Regions from separate parts of the Streptomyces sp. NPDC005955 genome, predicted to be linked through region 3. Evidence: predicted binding sites of a transcription regulator. Region 3 holds the regulator's gene; each other region holds the start of a gene.
The links. Region 3 encodes HrcA, which represses chaperone genes, less so after heat shock. Its sites were predicted from a motif close to TTNGCACTCNGNNNNNCNGAGTGCNAA; they were not measured.
Positions count from the first base shown of each region.

Region 1 (3,272 bases), on a different contig from region 3:
AGCCGAAGAGGCTCAGAAGTCCATGTCGCCACCGGGCATACCGCCCGGCGCGGCAGCCGCAGCCTTCTCCGGCTTGTCAGCGATGACAGCCTCGGTCGTGAGGAACAGCGCAGCGATCGACGCGGCGTTCTGCAGCGCGGAACGCGTCACCTTCGCCGGGTCGAGGATGCCCTCGGCGATCATGTCGACGTACTCACCGCTCGCGGCGTTGAGCCCGTGACCCGGGGTCAGGTTGCGCACCTTCTCGACGACGACGCCACCCTCAAGGCCGGCGTTGACGGCGATCTGCTTCAGCGGAGCCTCAAGCGCGAGCTTGACGGCGGCGGCACCGGTGGCCTCGTCGCCCTCCAGCTCCAGCTTCTCGAAGACGGCGGTCGCCTGGAGCAGGGCCACGCCACCACCGGCGACGATGCCCTCTTCGACGGCGGCCTTCGCGTTGCGAACGGCGTCCTCGATGCGGTGCTTGCGCTCCTTGAGCTCCACCTCGGTCGCGGCGCCGGCCTTGATGACGGCCACGCCGCCCGCGAGCTTCGCCAGGCGCTCCTGGAGCTTCTCGCGGTCGTAGTCGGAGTCGGAGTTCTCGATCTCGGCGCGGATCTGGTTGACGCGACCGGCAACCTGGTCCGTGTCACCGGCACCGTCGACGATGGTGGTCTCGTCCTTGGTGATGACGACCTTGCGGGCGCGGCCCAGGAGGTCCAGGGTCGCGTTCTCCAGCTTGAGGCCGACCTCCTCGGAGATGACCTCGCCGCCCGTGAGGATCGCGATGTCGCCGAGCATGGCCTTGCGGCGGTCGCCGAAGCCCGGGGCCTTGACGGCGACGGACTTGAAGGTGCCGCGGATCTTGTTCACGACCAGGGTCGACAGGGCCTCGCCCTCGACGTCCTCGGCGATGATCAGCAGCGGCTTGCCCGACTGCATGACCTTCTCCAGGAGCGGCAGCAGGTCCTTGACGTTGCCGATCTTGGAGTTGGCGATCAGGATGTACGGGTCGTCCAGGGACGCCTCCATACGCTCCATGTCGGTGGCGAAGTACGCCGAGATGTAGCCCTTGTCGAAGCGCATGCCCTCGGTGAGTTCCAGCTCCAGACCGAAGGTCTGGGACTCCTCGACGGTGATGACGCCTTCCTTGCCGACCTTGTCCATGGCCTCGGCGATGAGGTCACCGATCTGGGTGTCGGCGGCGGAGATGGAGGCGGTGGAGGCGATCTGCTCCTTGGTCTCCACGTCCTTGGCCTGCTCCAGCAGGGCGGCGGAGACGGCCTCGACGGCCTTCTCGATGCCGCGCTTCAGGGCCATCGGGTTGGCACCCGCGGCGACGTTGCGCAGACCCTCGCGCACCAGCGCCTGGGCGAGGACGGTCGCGGTCGTCGTGCCGTCACCGGCGACGTCGTCCGTCTTCTTCGCGACCTCCTTGACCAGCTCGGCGCCGATCTTCTCGTAGGGGTCTTCGAGCTCGATCTCCTTGGCGATGGAGACACCATCGTTGGTGATCGTGGGGGCGCCCCACTTCTTCTCAAGGACGACGTTGCGGCCCTTGGGGCCGAGGGTGACCTTGACGGCGTCGGCGAGCTGGTTCATACCGCGCTCAAGGCCGCGCCGCGCCTCCTCGTCGAACGCGATGATCTTGGCCATGTGAAGTGGTCCTCCCGGACTGAAGGGGGTCCTACCCGCGCCCTGACGAGAGCGTGGGAGCGGATGGTACGGACCGCGCTGGCGCCCGCGACGGACGACCTGCGACACCGGGCGAAATCCTTGCCCCACCCGGCCCGCGGGCCTCACCGACCCGGTCCTTCGTAGCACTCTCACTCGTAGAGTGCTAACGCCAATGATTAGCACTCGACCGGTGCGAGTGCAAGCGGCTTGACGTTTTCCGGCGACCCCCCGAGGGCTCCACCGCAGGTCAGCGGCGTTCCGCTCTTGCGACGCACAGGTGCGTTCCCCTGCGGGGTGCGTTGCCTCCTGCGGGTGCGCCGTGGTTGCCCGCGCAGTTCCCCGCGCCCCTTCGGTGCGCTTCCCTGCGGGTGCGTCGCCCGGTGCGGGTGCGCTGTTGTTTTGCGCAGTTCCCCGCGCCCCTGAAGGGGGGCGCTACCCAGCGTCGTCGCCTGACCCGAGGCGGGCCCCGTTAGGGGCGCGGGGAACTGCGCGGGCAACCACCCCGCACCCGCGCGGGCAATGCGGAGGGTCCGCACCCCTGCCGGGTGCGGACCCTCCGTAAACGTCGCAGCCAGTCGACGCGCGGCTCAGACGGCCACGCGGACCATATCCGCCTGCGGCCCCTTCTGACCCTGCGAGATCTCGAACTCGACCCGCTGGCCCTCTTCAAGGGTGCGGTACCCGTCCATTTGAATCGCGCTGTAGTGGACGAAAACATCCGCACCACCGTCGACCGCGATGAAGCCGTAGCCCTTCTCCGCGTTGAACCACTTGACGGTGCCCTGAGCCATGCCTAACTCCCCTATTACTGGCCCTTGCACAGGACCGCACTTCGCGGACCCGGGTCATACCTCCACCCCCCAACGGTTGGGGGTGTGCGCCGGAACGCGTCGACCGCCGCTGAATGTATCTGTCCAACTGCCGTCTGCAACAGGTCAACCGGACGAGAAATCCGGGCACGACGCATCGGAGATGTCCAGATAATTGACTGGAATTCAGGGCAAGTCGGGCCCAGCAAATGCCACAAAGGGGCTAATTCGATAATGCTCTTTGGCTACTTCTTGTCGCCGCGCGGCCGAGAAGTCATATGTGTGAAGGACAAGCGCGCGAGCCATTTCCCCAACCCTATCGCGTTCAATCCTATGGAATGACCCCCTCCGCTTCTCTTGCGGAGGGGGTCATCACGGTGACGCAGCGTCAGGCCCGCCGACCCGCGGGACGGGGGCCCGGAGCGCAGGCTCGGAGCGCAGGATTAGCCGCCGGCGACCGCGGGGATGATCGACACACCGGCGCCGTCGGGCGTGGCGGTGCCGAGGCCCTGCTCGAAGCGGACGTCGTCGTCGTTGACGTACACGTTCACGAACCGGCGCAGCTTGCCCTGGTCGTCCAGGACGCGCCCCGCGATTCCGGCGTGGTTCTTCTCCAGGTCGGCGATCACCTCGGCGAGGGTGGCCCCCTCGGCGGGCACCTCGGCCTTGCCGCCGGTGTAGGTGCGCAGAATGGTCGGGATACGGACGTTGACGCTCATGGGGCGGCCTTTCCGGTCGTTTCCGGCGGGACGGTACAGGGACGTACGGGAACCTCGTACGGGAACCCGCGCGCAGGGATCACGCTCC
Region 1 covers NZ_JBIAIF010000001.1:1,050,515-1,053,786, forward strand. The annotation lists gene groL (chaperonin GroEL) at 13-1,635, opposite strand; gene ACFYOU_RS04505 (cold-shock protein) at 2,244-2,447, opposite strand; gene ACFYOU_RS04510 (MoaD/ThiS family protein) at 2,909-3,184, opposite strand.
Region 1: a site for HrcA is predicted at 1,797-1,823, ahead of groL (chaperonin GroEL). Genes of this name have one in related genera too.

Region 2 (3,272 bases), on a different contig from region 3:
AACAACCACACGCTGACCCACCCGTACCTGCCGGGCCTGTCCTACGCGCAGCAGAAGCACCAGATCTGCGGGATGCAGGACGTCCTCCAGAAGCAGTACGGGACCCGCCCCACCGTCTTCCGGCCGCCCTACGGCAACTACAACGAGGACACCCTGCGCGCCGCGAAGGCGTGCGGCATCACCCAGGTGCCGCTGTGGAACGAAGAGGTCTTCGTCGACCGCTGGGAGTACCGCGAGTACGACAAGAGCCTGCGGCCCGGCGACATCGTCCTCACCCACTTCCGCGGCCGCAAGGACTGGGACGGCACCATGCCCGACACCATCCGCCGGTTCCTGACGCTCATCACCGACCAGGGCTACGCCGTGGCGAAGTTGGAGGACTATCTGTGAGTGCCCGCGGGCGGTCCGGACGACGCGTTCCCCCGCGCCGGCTGGCCGCCCTGCTGGTCGCCGCGGCCCTCGCCCCGGCCCTCACCGGCTGCACGCACCCCGCCGACCGGGCCGACGGGGTGCACCGGACCGCCCCGCGCGGGGGCGACCCGGCACCCGGCCCGGCGCCGGACGCGCACCGCCGCTGGGGGCTGACCGCACCGCTCACCCCCGCCCCGAGGCCCGCGCGCCCGGGCGGGGCGAGCGCCCCCGGCGCACCCCCGGTCGCCGACCTCGCGCCGGTGATCGACCGCGTCCCCACCCGGGACCCGGTCGTCTTCCTGATCTACGGCGACGGCGTGGGCCAGGACCCCCGGTTCGGCGAACTCGTCCGTGACCTGCGCCTCCCGGTCACCGTCTTCCTCACCGACCGGGCCCCGGGTCCCGGCCACGCCGAACTGGCGCGGCTGCGGCCCTTCGGCGTGGACGTGCAGAACCACACCCTCGACCACCCCTACCTGCCGGGCCTGCCCTACGTCGGGCAGCGCGCCGAGATCTGCGGCCAACGCGACAAGCTGCACGGCCGCTTCGGCATCCGGCCGGACCTGCTGCGCCCGCCGCACGGGGCCCATGACCGCGCGACGCTACGGGCCGCCGCCGACTGCGGCATGGCCGCCGTGGTCACCGGTCGACCCGTCCCCGCCCCGGACGCCCCGCTGAACCCCGGGGACGTGCTCGTCGCCGACCCCCCGGCGGGCACCTCCGCCACCACCGCGACCCTCCGGCTGCTGCGCCGCGCCCAGGCCCGGGGCCTCGCCGTCGCCCGGCTCACCGACTACGTCTGACCCCGTCCGACCCCCGCGGACCCGGCCCGACGACTGCCTTCCGGGGGCCGTTGAGGGGGGCGTTCCGGACGCTCGGACGGAGGGCGCGTTGGCACTCCGCTTGACCGAGTGCTAATCGCGGTCATAGTCTCGGCCCTGGCACTCTCCACTGGTGAGTGCCAGCAGCGACAGGCAGGTCCGGCACCCGCGACGACGGATCCACCTGGTCGCCACCTCAGACAGTTAACCCCGTGAGATCTCCGAAGGGGGAGGTCGGATCGTGACGACCACCAGCTCCAAGGTTGCCATCAAGCCGCTCGAGGACCGCATTGTGGTCCAGCCGCTCGACGCCGAGCAGACCACGGCTTCGGGCCTGGTCATTCCGGACACCGCCAAGGAGAAGCCCCAGGAGGGCGTCGTCCTGGCCGTGGGCCCGGGCCGTGTCGAGGACGGCAAGCGCGTCGAGCTCGACGTAGCCGTCGGCGACGTCGTTCTCTACAGCAAGTACGGCGGCACCGAGGTGAAGTACAACGGCGAGGAGTACCTCGTCCTCTCGGCCCGCGACGTGCTCGCGATCATCGAGAAGTAGTTCACCGAGCGCAACGAATCTTGTTGTGTGCTGCGCCCCTGGCCCCCCGCGAAGCTGAGCCGGGTGCCGGGGGCGCGGTCCGTTCACCGCTTTTCCTGCAGTTTCTGAGAGGGCTGAACCGCTCCCATGGCGAAGATCCTGAAGTTCGACGAGGACGCCCGTCGCGCCCTTGAGCGCGGCGTCAACAAGCTTGCCGACACCGTGAAGGTGACGATCGGCCCCCGTGGCCGCAACGTCGTCATCGACAAGAAGTTCGGCGCCCCGACCATCACCAACGACGGCGTCACCATCGCCCGTGAGGTGGAGATCGAGGACCCCTACGAGAACCTCGGCGCGCAGCTGGTGAAGGAGGTGGCGACCAAGACCAACGACATCGCGGGTGACGGCACCACCACCGCCACCGTGCTGGCCCAGGCCCTGGTCAAGGAGGGCCTGCGCAACGTTGCCGCCGGCGCCTCCCCGGCCTCCCTGAAGAAGGGCATCGACGCCGCGGTCAAGGCCGTCTCCGACGAGCTGCTCGCCACCGCGCGTCCGATCGACGAGAAGTCCGACATCGCGGCCGTCGCCGGGCTCTCCGCCCAGGACCCGCAGGTCGGCGAGCTGATCGCCGAGGCCATGGACAAGGTCGGCAAGGACGGTGTCATCACCGTCGAGGAGTCCAACGCGTTCGGCCTCGAACTGGACTTCACCGAGGGCATGGCCTTCGACAAGGGCTACCTGTCGCCGTACTTCGTGACGGACCAGGAGCGCATGGAAGCCGTCCTGGAAGACCCGTACATCCTCATCAACCAGGGCAAGGTCTCCTCCATCCAGGACCTGCTGCCGCTGCTGGAGAAGGTCATCCAGGCGGGTGGCTCCAAGCCGCTGCTGATCATCGCCGAGGACGTCGAGGGCGAAGCCCTGTCGACCCTGGTGGTCAACAAGATCCGCGGCACGTTCAACGCCGTCGCCGTGAAGGCCCCCGGCTTCGGTGACCGCCGCAAGGCGATGCTCGGCGACCTCGCCACCCTCACCGGTGCCCAGGTCATCGCCGAAGAGGTCGGCCTCAAGCTCGACCAGGTCGGCCTGGACGTGCTGGGCACCGCCCGCCGCGTGACGGTCAGCAAGGACGACACCACCATCGTCGACGGTGGCGGCAACTCCGAGGACGTCGCCGGTCGCGTCGCGCAGATCAAGGCCGAGATCGAGAACACCGACTCCGACTGGGACCGCGAGAAGCTCCAGGAGCGCCTCGCCAAGCTCGCCGGCGGCGTCTGCGTGATCAAGGTCGGTGCCGCGACCGAGGTCGAGCTCAAGGAGAAGAAGCACCGTCTGGAGGACGCCATCTCCGCGACCCGCGCCGCGGTCGAGGAGGGCATCGTCTCCGGTGGTGGCTCCGCGCTCGTCCACGCCTCCAAGGTGCTGGAGGGCAACCTCGGCAAGGAGGGCGACGAGGCCACCGGTGTCGCCGTCGTCCGTCGCGCCGCCGTCGAGCCGCTGCGCTGGATCGC
Region 2 covers NZ_JBIAIF010000007.1:257,403-260,674, forward strand. The annotation lists gene ACFYOU_RS19725 (polysaccharide deacetylase family protein) at 1-390, shown strand, start outside; gene ACFYOU_RS19730 (polysaccharide deacetylase family protein) at 387-1,214, shown strand; gene groES (co-chaperone GroES) at 1,474-1,782, shown strand; gene groL (chaperonin GroEL) at 1,909-3,272, shown strand, end outside.
Region 2: a site for HrcA is predicted at 1,303-1,329, ahead of groES (co-chaperone GroES). Genes of this name have one in related genera too.

Region 3 (3,272 bases):
GCGTCGGGGCCCGGGGCGAACTCCGCGACGATCGCCGGCAGGTCGTCCACGCCTTCCAGGTACTCCACGACCACGCCCTCCACCCGCAGGTCGTCGCCCCACACCTTCTCGACGAGTTCGGCGTCGTGACGGCCCTCGACGTAGATGCGCCCGGCGCGTGCGACCCGCGCCCGCGCCCCCGGTACGGCCACCGAGCCGGAGGCGGTGCGCTGGGGACGGTCGGGGGCCGGGCGTCCGGGGCGGACCAGGGTGACCGGCTTGCCGTCGATCAGGAACCCGCGCGGTTCCATCGGGAAGACCCGGTGCTTGCCGAACCGGTCCTCCAGGGTGACGGTGCCCGCCTCCACCCGGACCACCGCGCCGCAGAACCCCGTCGCGACCTCCTCCACCACGAGGTCCGCCTCCGCGGGGACCTCGGGTGCGGCGCTCTGTTTCTTCCAGGGCGGAGTCAGATCCGCTGAGTACTGACGCATCCCGCGACGATAGAACGCCCGGCGACGGCCCCGCCCCGGGCCGCCTCAGCCCGCCGCCGTGCGCAGCACGTCCCGCTGGGCCGTGACGAACGCCGCCCCCACCACGGCCCCGTGCCCCGGCACGTACCGCCCGGTCGGCCCGCCGAGCGCCAGCACCCGGTCCAATGCGCCCGGCCACGCCGCCGGGTGGGCGTCGGGCCCCGCCTGCGGCTCCCCGGACTCCTCGACGAGATCGCCGCAGAACACCACCGGCGGTTCCCCGGCGACGACCACGACCAGGTCCTGCCCGGTGTGCCCGGGTCCCACGTCCGCGAGGACGACCGACACGCCCCCCAGGTCCAGGGCCAGCGTCCCCGACACCTCCACCCCGGGCGCGCGCAGCGCCCCGGCCGCCGCCGCGGCCGCACCGGGGTCGACCCCGTACCGCACCGCGTCGTCCCGCAGTTCCTCCCGCCCCGCGACCAGCAGCGCACCGACGCCGGCCGCCCCGTACACCGTCGCCCCGGGGAACGCCGGCGCGCCGAGGACGTGGTCGAAGTGCGGATGGGTCAGCGCGAGGTGCGTGACGCGCCCGCCGCCGAGCAGCCGCTCGGCCTGCTCCCGCAGCTCGGCGCCCTCCCGCAGGGTGGAGCCCGCGTCCACCAGCAGGGCCGCCCGTTCGCCCGCGACCAGCCCGACCGTGCAGTCCCAGCCGGGCAGCCGCCGCCGTCCCGTCCGGGGCCCGATCCGCTCCCAGCCCTCCGCCGCCCAGGGGATGTCCCGTGTCGTCCGCATACCGTGACGCTAGGTCATGGCCGGCGGGCGCGCGGCTCCGCCCCGGACCCGGCGGGCGGCCGGCCGGGACGCGTGGCCGGACGACGCGGCGCAGTGGCTCGTGACACGGCCTTGCTACGTGCGTACCCACCGGCCGTACACTTGGCTGGGAACGCTGGCACTCGACTGTCATGAGTGCCAGGAACCGTTCCGCGGAGCCGGGTCGGACCCGCGCCGGCGCAGAGGGAACCAGAGGAACGGGAGGTGCGCGGTGCTCAGTGAACGCAGGCTGGAAGTGTTGCGCGCCATCGTCCAGGACTACGTCGGCACGGAGGAGCCGGTCGGCTCCAAGGCGCTGACCGAACGGCACCGTCTGGGTGTCTCCCCGGCCACGGTCCGTAACGACATGGCGGCACTGGAGGAGGAGGGGTTCATCGCCCAGCCGCACACCAGTGCGGGGCGCATCCCCACCGACAAGGGGTACCGCCTGTTCGTGGACAAGTTGGCCGGGGTCAAGCCGATGACGGCCCCTGAACGCCGGGCCATCCACCACTTCCTCGACGGGGCGGTGGACCTCGACGACGTCGTGGGCCGCACGGTCCGGCTGCTGGCGCAGCTGACCCGGCAGGTCGCCGTGGTGCAGTACCCGTCCCTGACCCGTTCGACGGTGCGGCACGTGGAACTGCTGTCGCTGGCCCCGGCCCGGGTGATGCTCGTCCTGATCACCGACACCGGTCGGGTGGAGCAGCGGATGGTGGACTGCCCGGCTCCGTTCGGCGAGACCTCGCTCGCGGATCTGCGGGCGCGGCTCAACAGCCGGGTCGCGGGTCGTCGGTTCGCCGACGTGCCGCAACTGGTGCAGGACCTGCCCGAGGTGTTCGACACCGAGGACCGGGGCAGTGTCTCGACCATCCTCTCCACTCTGCTGGAGACGCTGGTCGAGGAGACCGAGGAGCGGTTGATGATCGGCGGTACCGCCAACCTCACCCGCTTCGGACATGACTTCCCCCTCATGATCCGGCCCGTCCTGGAGGCGTTGGAGGAGCAGGTCGTCCTCCTCAAGCTCCTCGGCGAGGCGGAGTATTCGGGCATGACCGTAAGGATCGGTCACGAGAACGCCCATGAGGGGCTCAACTCCACGTCCGTCGTGTCGGTGGGCTACGGTTCGGGCGGCGAGGCAGTCGCCAAGCTCGGCGTGGTCGGCCCGACCCGCATGGACTACCCGGGAACGATGGGAGCAGTACGCGCAGTGGCACGTTACGTCGGACAGATCCTGGCGGAGTCGTAAGTGGCCACGGACTACTACGCCGTACTAGGCGTACGCCGCGACGCGTCCCAGGACGAGATCAAGAAGGCGTTCCGGAGGCTCGCGCGCGAGCTGCATCCGGACGTCAACCCCGATCCGAAGACCCAGGAGCGGTTCAAGGAGATCAACGCCGCCTACGAGGTGTTGTCGGACCCGCAGAAGAAGCAGGTCTACGACCTCGGCGGCGATCCGCTGTCCCAGGCGGGCGGTGGACCCGGCGGCTTCGGCGCCGGTGGCTTCGGAAACTTCTCCGACATCATGGACGCCTTCTTCGGAACGGCGTCCCAGCGCGGTCCCCGATCCCGCACCCGGCGCGGTCAGGACGCGATGATCCGGCTGGAGGTGGAGCTGGACGAGGCGGCCTTCGGGACCACCAAGGACATCCAGGTCGACACCGCCGTCGTCTGCAACACCTGCAACGGCGAGGGCGCGGCGCCCGGCACCAGTGCCCAGACCTGTGACATGTGTCGCGGTCGGGGCGAGGTGTCGCAGATGACCCGGTCGTTCCTCGGCCAGGTCATGACCTCGCGTCCGTGTCCCCAGTGCCAGGGCTTCGGCACGGTCGTGCCCACCCCGTGCCCGGAGTGCGCGGGCGACGGCCGGGTCCGTTCCCGTCGCACCCTGACGGTGAAGATCCCGGCCGGTGTCGACAACGGCACCCGCATCCAGCTCGCGGGCGAGGGCGAGGTCGGCCCCGGCGGCGGCCCCGCCGGTGACCTGTACGTCGAGATCCACGAGCT
Region 3 covers NZ_JBIAIF010000002.1:240,604-243,875, reverse strand. The annotation lists gene ACFYOU_RS06450 (DUF3097 family protein) at 1-473, opposite strand, end outside; gene ACFYOU_RS06445 (MBL fold metallo-hydrolase) at 519-1,247, opposite strand; gene hrcA (heat-inducible transcriptional repressor HrcA) at 1,498-2,514, shown strand; gene dnaJ (molecular chaperone DnaJ) at 2,515-3,272, shown strand, end outside.